One region of the Paenibacillus sp. W4I10 genome, then DNA from elsewhere that is predicted to be linked to it. Evidence: riboswitches for the same ligand, from Rfam matches in the RefSeq annotation. Region 1 holds a riboswitch; the other holds the start of a gene.
What was found. A riboswitch is a leader RNA that binds a small molecule or an ion and turns the genes downstream of it on or off. The one in region 1 is predicted to bind thiamine pyrophosphate.

Region 1 (5,127 bases):
GCCTGGCTACTCTTATTGGTGTGTACTTACATTCATTTTATTAAACATCTGCTAGACAATCAACCATAATGCTGATAAAAAGTATCAGGAAGCTGATCAATAAGATGAAGAAGACGACATGATAGCAGTATTCTCACCTTCAAACGATGTCAGACTGCCCAGCTTGCGCTGTAACGGCGCCTAGGACCGTGTCCGATATTCCTCGGCCTTTTCCTGCATGCCCGCTGCTACAGCCTCATTCTCGGACAATCCCTTATCCGCCGCAAAGGCCCGAATGTCCTGCGTGATGCGCATACTACAGAACTTTGGTCCGCACATGGAGCAGAAATGAGCTTCTTTGGCTCCTTCTGCTGGCAGCGTCTCATCATGGTAGGACAGCGCACGTTCAGGGTCCAATGACAGGTTGAACTGGTCACGCCAGCGGAACTCGAAGCGTGCCTTGGACAATGCGTCATCCCGGCGTTGAGCACGTGGATGGCCTTTCGCCAGATCGGCGGCGTGGGCCGCGATCTTGTAGGCGATAACCCCTTCGCGCACATCATCCTTGTTGGGCAGGCCCAAATGTTCTTTTGGCGTAACATAACAGAGCATCGAGGTGCCGAACCAGCCAATCATAGCCGCACCAATGGCGGATGTGATGTGATCGTAACCCGGGGCAATGTCGGTCGTTAGCGGTCCCAGCGTATAGAACGGCGCCTCTTGGCAAATCTCCATCTGCAAGTCCACATTCTCTTTGATCTTATGCATCGGCACGTGACCCGGGCCTTCGATCATCACCTGCACATCATGTTTCCATGCGATCTGCGTCAGTTCCCCAAGCGTAGCCAGTTCTGCCATCTGAGCTTCGTCATTGGCATCGTAGATACTGCCTGGACGAAGTCCATCTCCTAGCGAAAACGCCACATCATACCTTTTCATAATCTCGCAGATTTCTTCAAAATGGGTGTACAAAAAATTCTCCTGATGATGCGCAAGGCACCATGCTGCCATAATGGACCCACCGCGAGACACAATGCCTGTCATCCGCTTGGCGGTCATCGGGATATAACGCAGCAGCACGCCTGCATGAATCGTAAAGTAGTCCACGCCCTGCTCTGCCTGCTCTATGAGCGTGTCACGGTATAACTCCCAGGTCAGCGCTTCCGCTTCGCCATTCACCTTCTCCAGCGCTTGATACAGCGGTACCGTACCAATCGGCACAGGAGAATTACGGATGATCCATTCCCGGGTGGTATGAATGTTTTTGCCTGTGGACAGATCCATCACGGTATCCGATCCCCAGCGTACTGCCCAAGTCATCTTCTCCACCTCTTCCTCGATGGAAGAGGATACGGCAGAGTTCCCTATGTTGGCATTGATCTTCACGTGAAAATGACGACCGATCAACATCGGCTCACTCTCCGGGTGATTGATGTTGGATGGCAGAATGGCCCGTCCACTCGCCAGCTCCTGCCTCACAAATTCCGGTTCCACGCCTTCACGAATGGCGGCGAATTCCATCTCTGCCGTGATGACTCCCTGTCTCGCGTAGTGCATCTGGGTCACACAGCGTCCTGTCTGTGCTCGCAGCGGTTTGCCACGTAATCCGGGATACTCTTCGGCGCCGGCTCTCTTCCCTCCAGGCTTCAGTCCGTTATCCTCCGGTTTAACCGTACGGCCCTGATAAGCTTCGACATCGCCACGCTCTGTGATCCAACGGGTGCGCAGGGCTGGCAGACCTGCACGGATATCCGCATGAAATGCGGGATCGGTCATAGGGCCGCTCGTATCGTAGACACGCAGCGGTTCGTTATGCTCCACCCCTTGGGGAGTATTCGTGTCATGAAGGGCTATCTCACGCTCCGGTACAGCAATGTCCGGCCGTGAGCCCTGAATGTAGACTTTGCGGCTGCCCGGAAAGGGCTGAACCCGTCCGGCCGCTCCTGTTTCTTTTTCCACCTGCTGATCGTTATGTTCCTGTTCCATCGCTTGTTGTCCCGTTTGATTTCCTGTACTCATGTTCGCTTGTCTCCTCCTCAGTGTTCATCGCTTGTTTGGTTGGTATCGTCATTAGCTCACTTACGTACCTGTCCCAAATCATGCAGAGCGCAGAGAAGAAAGAGCGATCCTACGCCAGACCAGGAGAGACACTTTTCATGTACAGTTAACAACAGACCGGAAGTCAGCACAGATCATGGATCTATGGTGACTTCTCTCTCATCATCCATGCCCACTTTCGCAGGTTATTGAAAAAGAAGTCGTTGGAGTACGTGCTATATCGCCCGTTCACTGTATATAAAAAAGCCGGTCCCCGAAGGAACCGACTTTTAATGTCCATCACCAATAATGCACCTTCATGCAGCTCCTTAACGGAGCCCTACAAGGGTCACATCATGTGGTGGTTGTGGTCATATCGCCGATTACTTCCCTACGCTGGTATGATCCAGATCAGGTGCAAAGGGTCCGGAATCTCATGCGATTCCGTCTCAGTCCGGACAGTTCGGACTCCCCCAGTAACGTTAACAAGTTGCGGCACACACATGCCGCCGTTCATATTCAATGAAGCTGGCCCCGCTGGGCCGTCCATTACAGAGTAGCGCAACCGGAACATAAAAACAACCTTTATATTCCAGAACACCAACTCAATTTGGAGAAAAACCTTACATCAGCATCAGGATAACATGAGTCCCATCTGCGTAGCAGCATCCTTCAACACTGGTGCGTATTCATGCAATGTCTCCTGCGAAAGTCGGCTGACAGGTCCCGAGACCGAGAGCGCAGCTGCAATATTGCCTCTGCGATCCATAATCGGCACCGATACCGCCGCAGCTCCCGGCTCACGTTCCTCGTAACTCGTGGCATATCCGTTATCCCGGATGTCTCCCATCTGTGCCAAATACACCGCTGGATCGATAAACACCGGCCATTCCGGCCCGTTCATCAGTTCTTCACGATCCTCGTCCGTGGCAAACGCCATCAAGACTTTGCTGGAAGCGCCCACAGACAGCGGGAGTCTAACACCGACGGGAGCGACTCGGCGAATCGCCTGATCACTTTGCACAGCCTGAATCCGTATCCGTTCACTGCCATCACGCAGGTACAGACTCACGGTCTCCCCCAATCGATCTCTCAGTCGCTCCATCGCAGGCAGCAGCAGAATAGCCGGATCATCACTGCGGGACATATGAGCCGACAGCTCCCAGATTCGGATACCAAGTCGGTACTTCTCTGTTGCTGCATCGCGGATCACGAACCCTCGGTCCTCCAGCGTAGCCATCAAACGATGTACTGTACTTTTGTGCAGGCCGATCTGGCTGGCAATTTCGGTGAGTCCCAGATCACTGCGTGTGGTAAAACATAATAATATATCCAGCGCCCGTTCCACAGCCCGGACGGTTAACTTGCGATCTTCCATGGCATAATGCCCTCCTCATGTTTCATCACATGAAACTTGGTTACATAAATTATATGAGAAACGGTCTCATCTGTAAACCAAAAAGAGCCAAAATCGAAGTAGGCTAACGTGTAAATTTTTCCTTTTTATAAGACTTAATCCCCTGTAATTTACACACTAAGGTAATGTTACCCATATATCTTAAGAACTATATAACAATTGCGTAACAAATGCCCTCAATCAATTGACTTTGACTATACTGGAACATACGATAAAGATATATTACATTAAGATATCGCTCTGAAGCAGGCTCTGAAATCGACGCAATTCTCTTTTCATGTCGTTGTTATCTTCAACTGAACTTCAAAGGAGGGGCATTCATGTATCAAACATCCCAGAGCGAAGCCCCGCTGCAAACAAAAGTGTCCGATCTGCCCTCTTCCCTATCACCGAGGCTGATTCGATTCAAACATATTATCGTAGCGTTGCTGCTCTCCGTTGTATTTTTTCTACTGTTTTGTTTTATTGCACTGCATGGTTACATCGCATGGGTATTATCCAATCCAACGGTAGCACCGGTCTTCTCCAATCCGATGCAGGCCAAGAACATGAAGTACGAAGACATCACGTTCCCGGCAGCAGATGGCAGCCGGACGATGCAGGGTTGGTATATACCTGCTGACAATGCTGCAAGCAAAACGATTATTTTCAGTCACGGCTATGGTGCCAATCGTGAAGAAACATGGGTACCCATGTATGACCTGGCACACTATGCCCATCAACTTGGGTTTAACGTGGTCATGTTCGATTATGGCTTCGCCTCACAGGTGAACAAAGCTGTAGCCACAGGTGGCAAAGCTGAGTCACAGCAATTGCTGGGTGCCATCCAGTTCGCCAAGCAGCGCGGTGCGCAGGAACTGGTTGTCTGGGGTTTCTCCATGGGTGCCGGTACGGCGCTACAAACTGGACTTATTACGAAGGAAGTGGATGCAATGATTCTGGACAGTGCGTTCCTGCTGGAGCCAGATACGCTGTACCACAACATTCACAACCAGATCGATCTCCCGCGTCAGCCTACACTGGAGATCATGAAGCTGTTGTTCCCTGTTCTGAATGGTACCGGATTGCAACAGATCCCGTATCAGGAAGTGAAAAAGGAAGATTATCCGTTCCCGATTTTCTTCATCCATGGTACAGAGGACGAGAAGGCGCCTTATCCAATTGCGGAGCAACTCGCCGCCAACCAGACCAATCCGTACTCCGATGTATGGATTGTCCAGGATGCGCATCATGAGTTGATCTTCCGGGAGCATCCAAAGGAATATCTGCGCCGTGTCTCAACTTTCCTGAGTCATGTAACGAAGACAAGCAGTGACGATGTACAGAACACGAATAATGGAGAATAACCAAATTTCAATCATCGAATTTTTTCCAGAGCCCTCGGGGGCTCTTTTTTTTTGCACTCATAGGACAACAAGCTCGCGGAATATACTCTTGGGACGCATGAACAGACAGTCTGCATGCAATGAATTTCATCTGAAGGAGGTTCAACATAGATGAACTGGTATGGATATGGTCACCTGCTGCCTCTGCGGACATTGGAGGAAATCCGTTTCTGGAAAGAGCAGGAGAAAGAACATACACTCGTCATTCGTGCCCTGGTTCCTGATCTGGAGCCCCCATACGTCAAGCTACTGGAGGAATGGGAGGCTACCTTTGCAAACAGTGAGCGAGTAGCCAATCAGCTTTTAAAA
Region 2 (5,127 bases), 230 kb from region 1:
TACATGCTTTACTACCGCTTCTGTGGCCGCCAGCGCACGAGCAGCTTCTCCAGAAGGGCAATGAACAGGAAGAGCAGCAAGCTGAGCGCGACAATAATCATGATCGCCACGAATAGGCGGTCCGTACGATAAGCCGACTTTTGCAGCATCATATAATAACCAATACCCTTGTCTGCGCCAATCCATTCGGCGATGATGGCACCCATCACGCTATAGGTAGCAGCGATTTTGACACCGGAGAACACGGATGGCAGCGCATGGGGAAGCTCCAGCTTCCAGAAGATATGATGACGTTTCGCACCAGCCATGCGCATATAGTTCATCATCGCTGCATCTGTACGGGTCAAGCCGTCCATGGCTGCCACTGCAACGGGGAAGAAGCAGACGAGGATGATGGTAATCAGCTTGGGCAACAGCCCGAATCCGAACCAGATTAACAGGAGCGGCGCGAGCGCGATGGTTGGGATATTTTGACTAAGAATAAGTAAAGGGTACAGGGCCGACTTGAGAAAAGGAACCAAATGCAGCACCATTGCAATCAGTAATCCGACCGCTGTTCCAGCGGCGAATCCGATAAGCGTTAACTGAATGGTTGCGGAAGCGTGCATGCCAAGCCGTTCGGCCTGAGTTGCCGCTTCGCGGGCGATATCGGACGGTGCAGGCAGCATCCATTTCTCAATATGGAAGAGGGAGACGGCTCCCTGCCATATCGCTATAAAGAGAATAACCGCCACAATGGGCGGCCATACACTTTTGAAATAGGTATGCATTAGCGATACTTCTCCGTCAGGGTATCCATGCTTAAGCCAGTAGGGCTATGGGCGATTTTGATCTGGGAGATGATGCTTGGACTGCCAGCCTCCACGAGTACCTCGTGCATTTTACGGACAACCTCCAGCAGTTCCTCCAGTTCCCCCTCTATCGTGGTGTCGAGCGCGTTCACCTGATATTTCAGGCCGGATTGCTGAATAACTTCAATGGCGCGATCTACGTAAGGATAAGAGTTCTCGCCATTTGGCGTTTTCGGAATAACCTGAATGCTAAGTAATGTGCTTGCCATGAGAGATCACGGCTCCTTTCGTGATATATAAAATGAACCAATGACTGTTACACTTGCCACTTCGATGACAGAATAACCTTCCAATCGCTGTTATCCCCAGATTTTTTTGATTCCCTTTCTCTAAGGGAAAATCCGGTGATAAAGGCGACCGCTTCGCTTTTTCACGTTATTTCTGTCCTCTCCGTCCTCGTGTAAATATTAAGTTCGTTTTATATGAGAAATTTTATTGGGGTAAAAACTCGTTTGTGTATGCCTTGCTCACATCGATCTGTTCATCCAGCAGTTTTTTGCTAAACATCCAGTCGGTGTAGTTCTGCCACACTTCCTGTTTTTGTTCTCCCCAGCGCGGGGCGTCATCCGTGTACTTTGGACTAAGCCATTTCTGGCTTGCCAGTACCAAGTCTTTATCCAGATCCGGGACGGCCTTGATCAGAATATTCGCTGCGTCTTCGGGATGATCAATTGCGTATTGATATCCTTCTGAAGTGGCTTTCAGGAATGCTTTCACCAACTCAGGGTCGTTCTGAATCGTCTGCTCGTTTGTTACGAGGACAGGCGTGTAGTAATCCAATGCATCTGAATAATCCTTCACATACAACATGTCGATGGGTTCCCCGCGCAGTTCGGCTTCAATACCCGTCCAGGCGTAGAAAATCCACGCGAAATCAATGTCTCGTTTCACTGCGGTGAAAAAGTCAGCGTCACCCATGTTAATGTTTTTCACTTTGGATACATCGGCTCCGTCGCCTTCCATAATGGATTGCATCACGGCTTCTTCGACTGGGGAACCCCAACCGCCATAGGTTTTACCTTCAAAATCTTTCGGTGACTTGATATTCCGATCCGCCGGAGCAGCGAAACCAGATGTATTATGCTGAATAACTGCTGCGATGGAGACCAATGGAACACCCTGTGTGCGGGCTTGAGTTACACTCTCCTGATAACTTACGCCAAAAGGCACTTCATTCGAGGCAACCATTGTATCTGCGCCACCGGCACCTGGTTGTACAATCTCTACATTCAAGCCCTCAGCCTTGTAAAAACCTTGATCCACAGCCGCATACAGGCCGGTATGATTCGTATTTGGTGTCCAGTCGAGCACCACTTTAATATCTTTCAGGGCGGCAGTATCACCTTCGTTGCTACTTTCCGTATTTGTGTTGCCGTTCTGCCCAGCTGGGGCAGCTTCTTTGCCACCACATGCGGCTACAGTCACCATAAGCACGCATAAGAGCAACAATCCCATCGTTTTACGCCATTTCATCTGTGGTTCTCTCCTTCGGTATGTCCGGCCGATTGGCACGGGGTACTCCTTGGCTTCATATCCAATCATCTTGCATAAATCGACAGATTTATACCAGTTGAGATCTGGATAACGTCACTTTTTTAGCTCTCTGGCTATATAAAAGAACATTAAAAAAGCGTCCCGTAATCCGGGACGCGTGCAGGCGTTAGAGAGGTGGCGTTCAGCATAGGGCTGTGCCATTTCGATATACTCCGATTCCTACGCTGGCATGATCCAGATCAGGTCTAAGGGTTAGTATCTTGGTGGGATACACTCTCAGCCGGCCAATTCCGACTCCCCTGGGAAACTATGAAGTTACGGGCATTACTAGGTGTAATTATAGGCCAGCGGGTGGAACGTGTCCAGTCAGGAACTGGATGGGGACACGTATGAACTTATCAAACAGGCCGTTATACATATGTATAACAGCCTGAATAATTATCGTGGCGAATCATATAAGGAAATCTGGCTGAGTGCAAAAGCATCGGATTTTGGTTCATAGCCTACCTGTTTCTGAGTGGTTTCCAGATTCAATCGTTTAAACCGGTTATTCGAGATCCCATGCAGTATGGTGAAGGGTTCCAGATCGGTAGTTGTAATTGCTTTGAGCATCAAATCACACAAGTCAGCCGGACTAATATACGCGCTTATATCCCTTGCCTCCAGCGCTGGTCCGTCCGGTTGAAAATCATCATATGCACCTATACGTATTGCTACACTTTGTAAACCTTCGGTATACGCAAAATAGGAAGCGAGCGATTCTCCAAAACATTTGCTAACCCCGTACAAATTCCGTGGGCGTGTTGGCATGTCCGGGTAGACTTGAGCATCAATGGGATACCCCTCAATCGTCTGTGCACTGCTTGCAAGAATGACTCTTCGTACACCTTGGTCTTTAGCTGCACGGAATACATTAAATGTACCTTTGATATTGATGTCCAACAACGATTCATAAAATCCGGCATTCGGGGAAGGATCTCCCGCCAGATGTACAACTACATCCATGCCTTCGCAAGCATGCTGACAGGCTTCGGGATCTGTCACATCCAATGTCATGATCTCATGGCCGGTCCCTTGATACGTATGCAGTCTGTCGATATTCAAATCCGTTAGTCGCAGGTGATATGCTTCTGACAAGTGTTGGGACAAGTCACGGCCAATTTTCCCGGCTGCGCCGGTAATTAAAATGTTCATACATCAACTCCTATTCTTAGCGCTGGAAGAACTCAATCCATTCCTTTTCAGGTCCATAGATGAAGAAATAGCGGTAACCGTTAGGCAGTGTAATAATCTCTCCATCAATAAATTCGGCTTCGGTGGATTGAATGCGTTTGTACTCAGAATCAAGATCATCCACGTGGATGGCAAAATGGTGCACAGTTCCTTCGGCAGGCAGCTTGTCGCTGTATCCTTGAATTAACTCAATCTCAGTCTCGTTACTTCCATTGAAGCCAAGGAAGGCGAGCTGAATGACCCCGTTGGTATGGGTTACCCGGTCTTTCAATTCAAGACCAACAATCTCCGTATAGAAACGCAGCGTGGTCTCCAGATCACGAACGGCAATACCGACGTGGTCAATGCGTTTTTGAAAACTCATAATCCAAATCCTCCTTATGTAGTGAGTGTTTATACCATATTAAGGGATATCATAGGGCTGTACTACATGGTTGTCAAATCCAGTTTTAATTCGGAAAAACCACAATTGTTCACAGAATGTTCACTTATGTAGAGGGTTTCGTCATCTCTATAATTACGAAGGTAAACGGAGAGGATGAGAGAATTGCCAACAAGCAAGAAGGAACAAATTATTTTCGGATTAATGGTGTGTACAGGAATGGTCTTGGTCATGATGTTCTTCAATCTATGGCACAGTGGGCTACTCGGCAAGATGTCCCCGCTTGAAATACTGCTTCAATTCATATTATGTTTTGTCATCGCGTTTCTGGTGGAGTCATTCATTGTCGGACCTGTAGCGAGAAAGATTGCTTTTTCCTTGCCCTTTGACAAGTCCAACAAGATTTTGGGTGTGCTTGCTATGTCATTTTTTATGGTGATTGGCATGGTTCTGATCATGTCCTTGTATGGAATGATCTCGGCATATCTCGCTGATCAATTAAGTGGGTCATCCGTACTCCGTACGTATCTCCATACAATCGCTCGTAACTTCAGCCTGGCGCTTCCATATCAGTTGATCGTTCTGGGACCACTCGTGCGATATGTATTTGGTAAATTCATCAAGGATAACGGGCCTGTAATGCCTGTCGTTAACAAAAGTGTGTGATTCGGTTGGCCATAAGTATTTCCTGGGCAATCTTGTGCAAATGAATAGATCGTATTCTCACCTTTAATGAAGGTGATCAGAGAGGCAAAGATAGGGCACTCGCCATCATTATTACAACGCTAACGAATCGAGGACATCTTATTCGGCCAGTTTCTAAGGGAATGAAAACCTAACGAATCTCAGCGGTGTTATTATGCAAAAAAACCTCCAACGAGGCATTTAATTGAAGCTAATTATCTATAATAACGTCTCTAGGATTCGTTAGATTTCAAACATGCAGAAATGGAGGGAGATAGCGTGTGCTAGGTTCGTTAGAACAGAGTAACGCTACAAAAAAAATGTCCACCGTCAGGTCATGACAGTAGACATTTCAATCTCACTCTCAATATTAGGTAATTCTAATCTCAGGACTGCATCGACACATAACTGTTAAGTCGCAGAATTGGCTATAGGTTTGTTCTGCCATTGATACGTGATTACGCTAATAACAAGCAGGCCAAC

Region 2: linked by a shared signal. The riboswitch ahead of QF049_RS21090 (ABC transporter substrate-binding protein) and the one ahead of thiC (phosphomethylpyrimidine synthase ThiC) in region 1 are both predicted to bind thiamine pyrophosphate.

Annotation. Positions count from the first base shown of each region.
Region 1 covers NZ_JAUSXX010000001.1:4,482,291-4,487,417, forward strand. Annotated here, with positions in the region: gene thiC (phosphomethylpyrimidine synthase ThiC) at 181-1,965, opposite strand; TPP riboswitch at 2,388-2,501, opposite strand; gene QF049_RS20075 (IclR family transcriptional regulator) at 2,651-3,394, opposite strand; gene QF049_RS20080 (alpha/beta hydrolase) at 3,754-4,779, shown strand; gene QF049_RS20085 (Fe-Mn family superoxide dismutase) at 4,930-5,127, shown strand, end outside.
Region 2 covers NZ_JAUSXX010000001.1:4,708,869-4,713,995, reverse strand. Annotated here, with positions in the region: gene QF049_RS21100 (ABC transporter permease) at 12-770, opposite strand; gene QF049_RS21095 (MTH1187 family thiamine-binding protein) at 770-1,060, opposite strand; gene QF049_RS21090 (ABC transporter substrate-binding protein) at 1,284-2,324, opposite strand; TPP riboswitch at 2,544-2,656, opposite strand; gene QF049_RS21085 (NAD-dependent epimerase/dehydratase family protein) at 2,784-3,539, opposite strand; gene QF049_RS21080 (VOC family protein) at 3,556-3,942, opposite strand; gene QF049_RS21075 (DUF2798 domain-containing protein) at 4,117-4,626, shown strand; gene QF049_RS21070 (MFS transporter) at 5,056-5,127, opposite strand, start outside.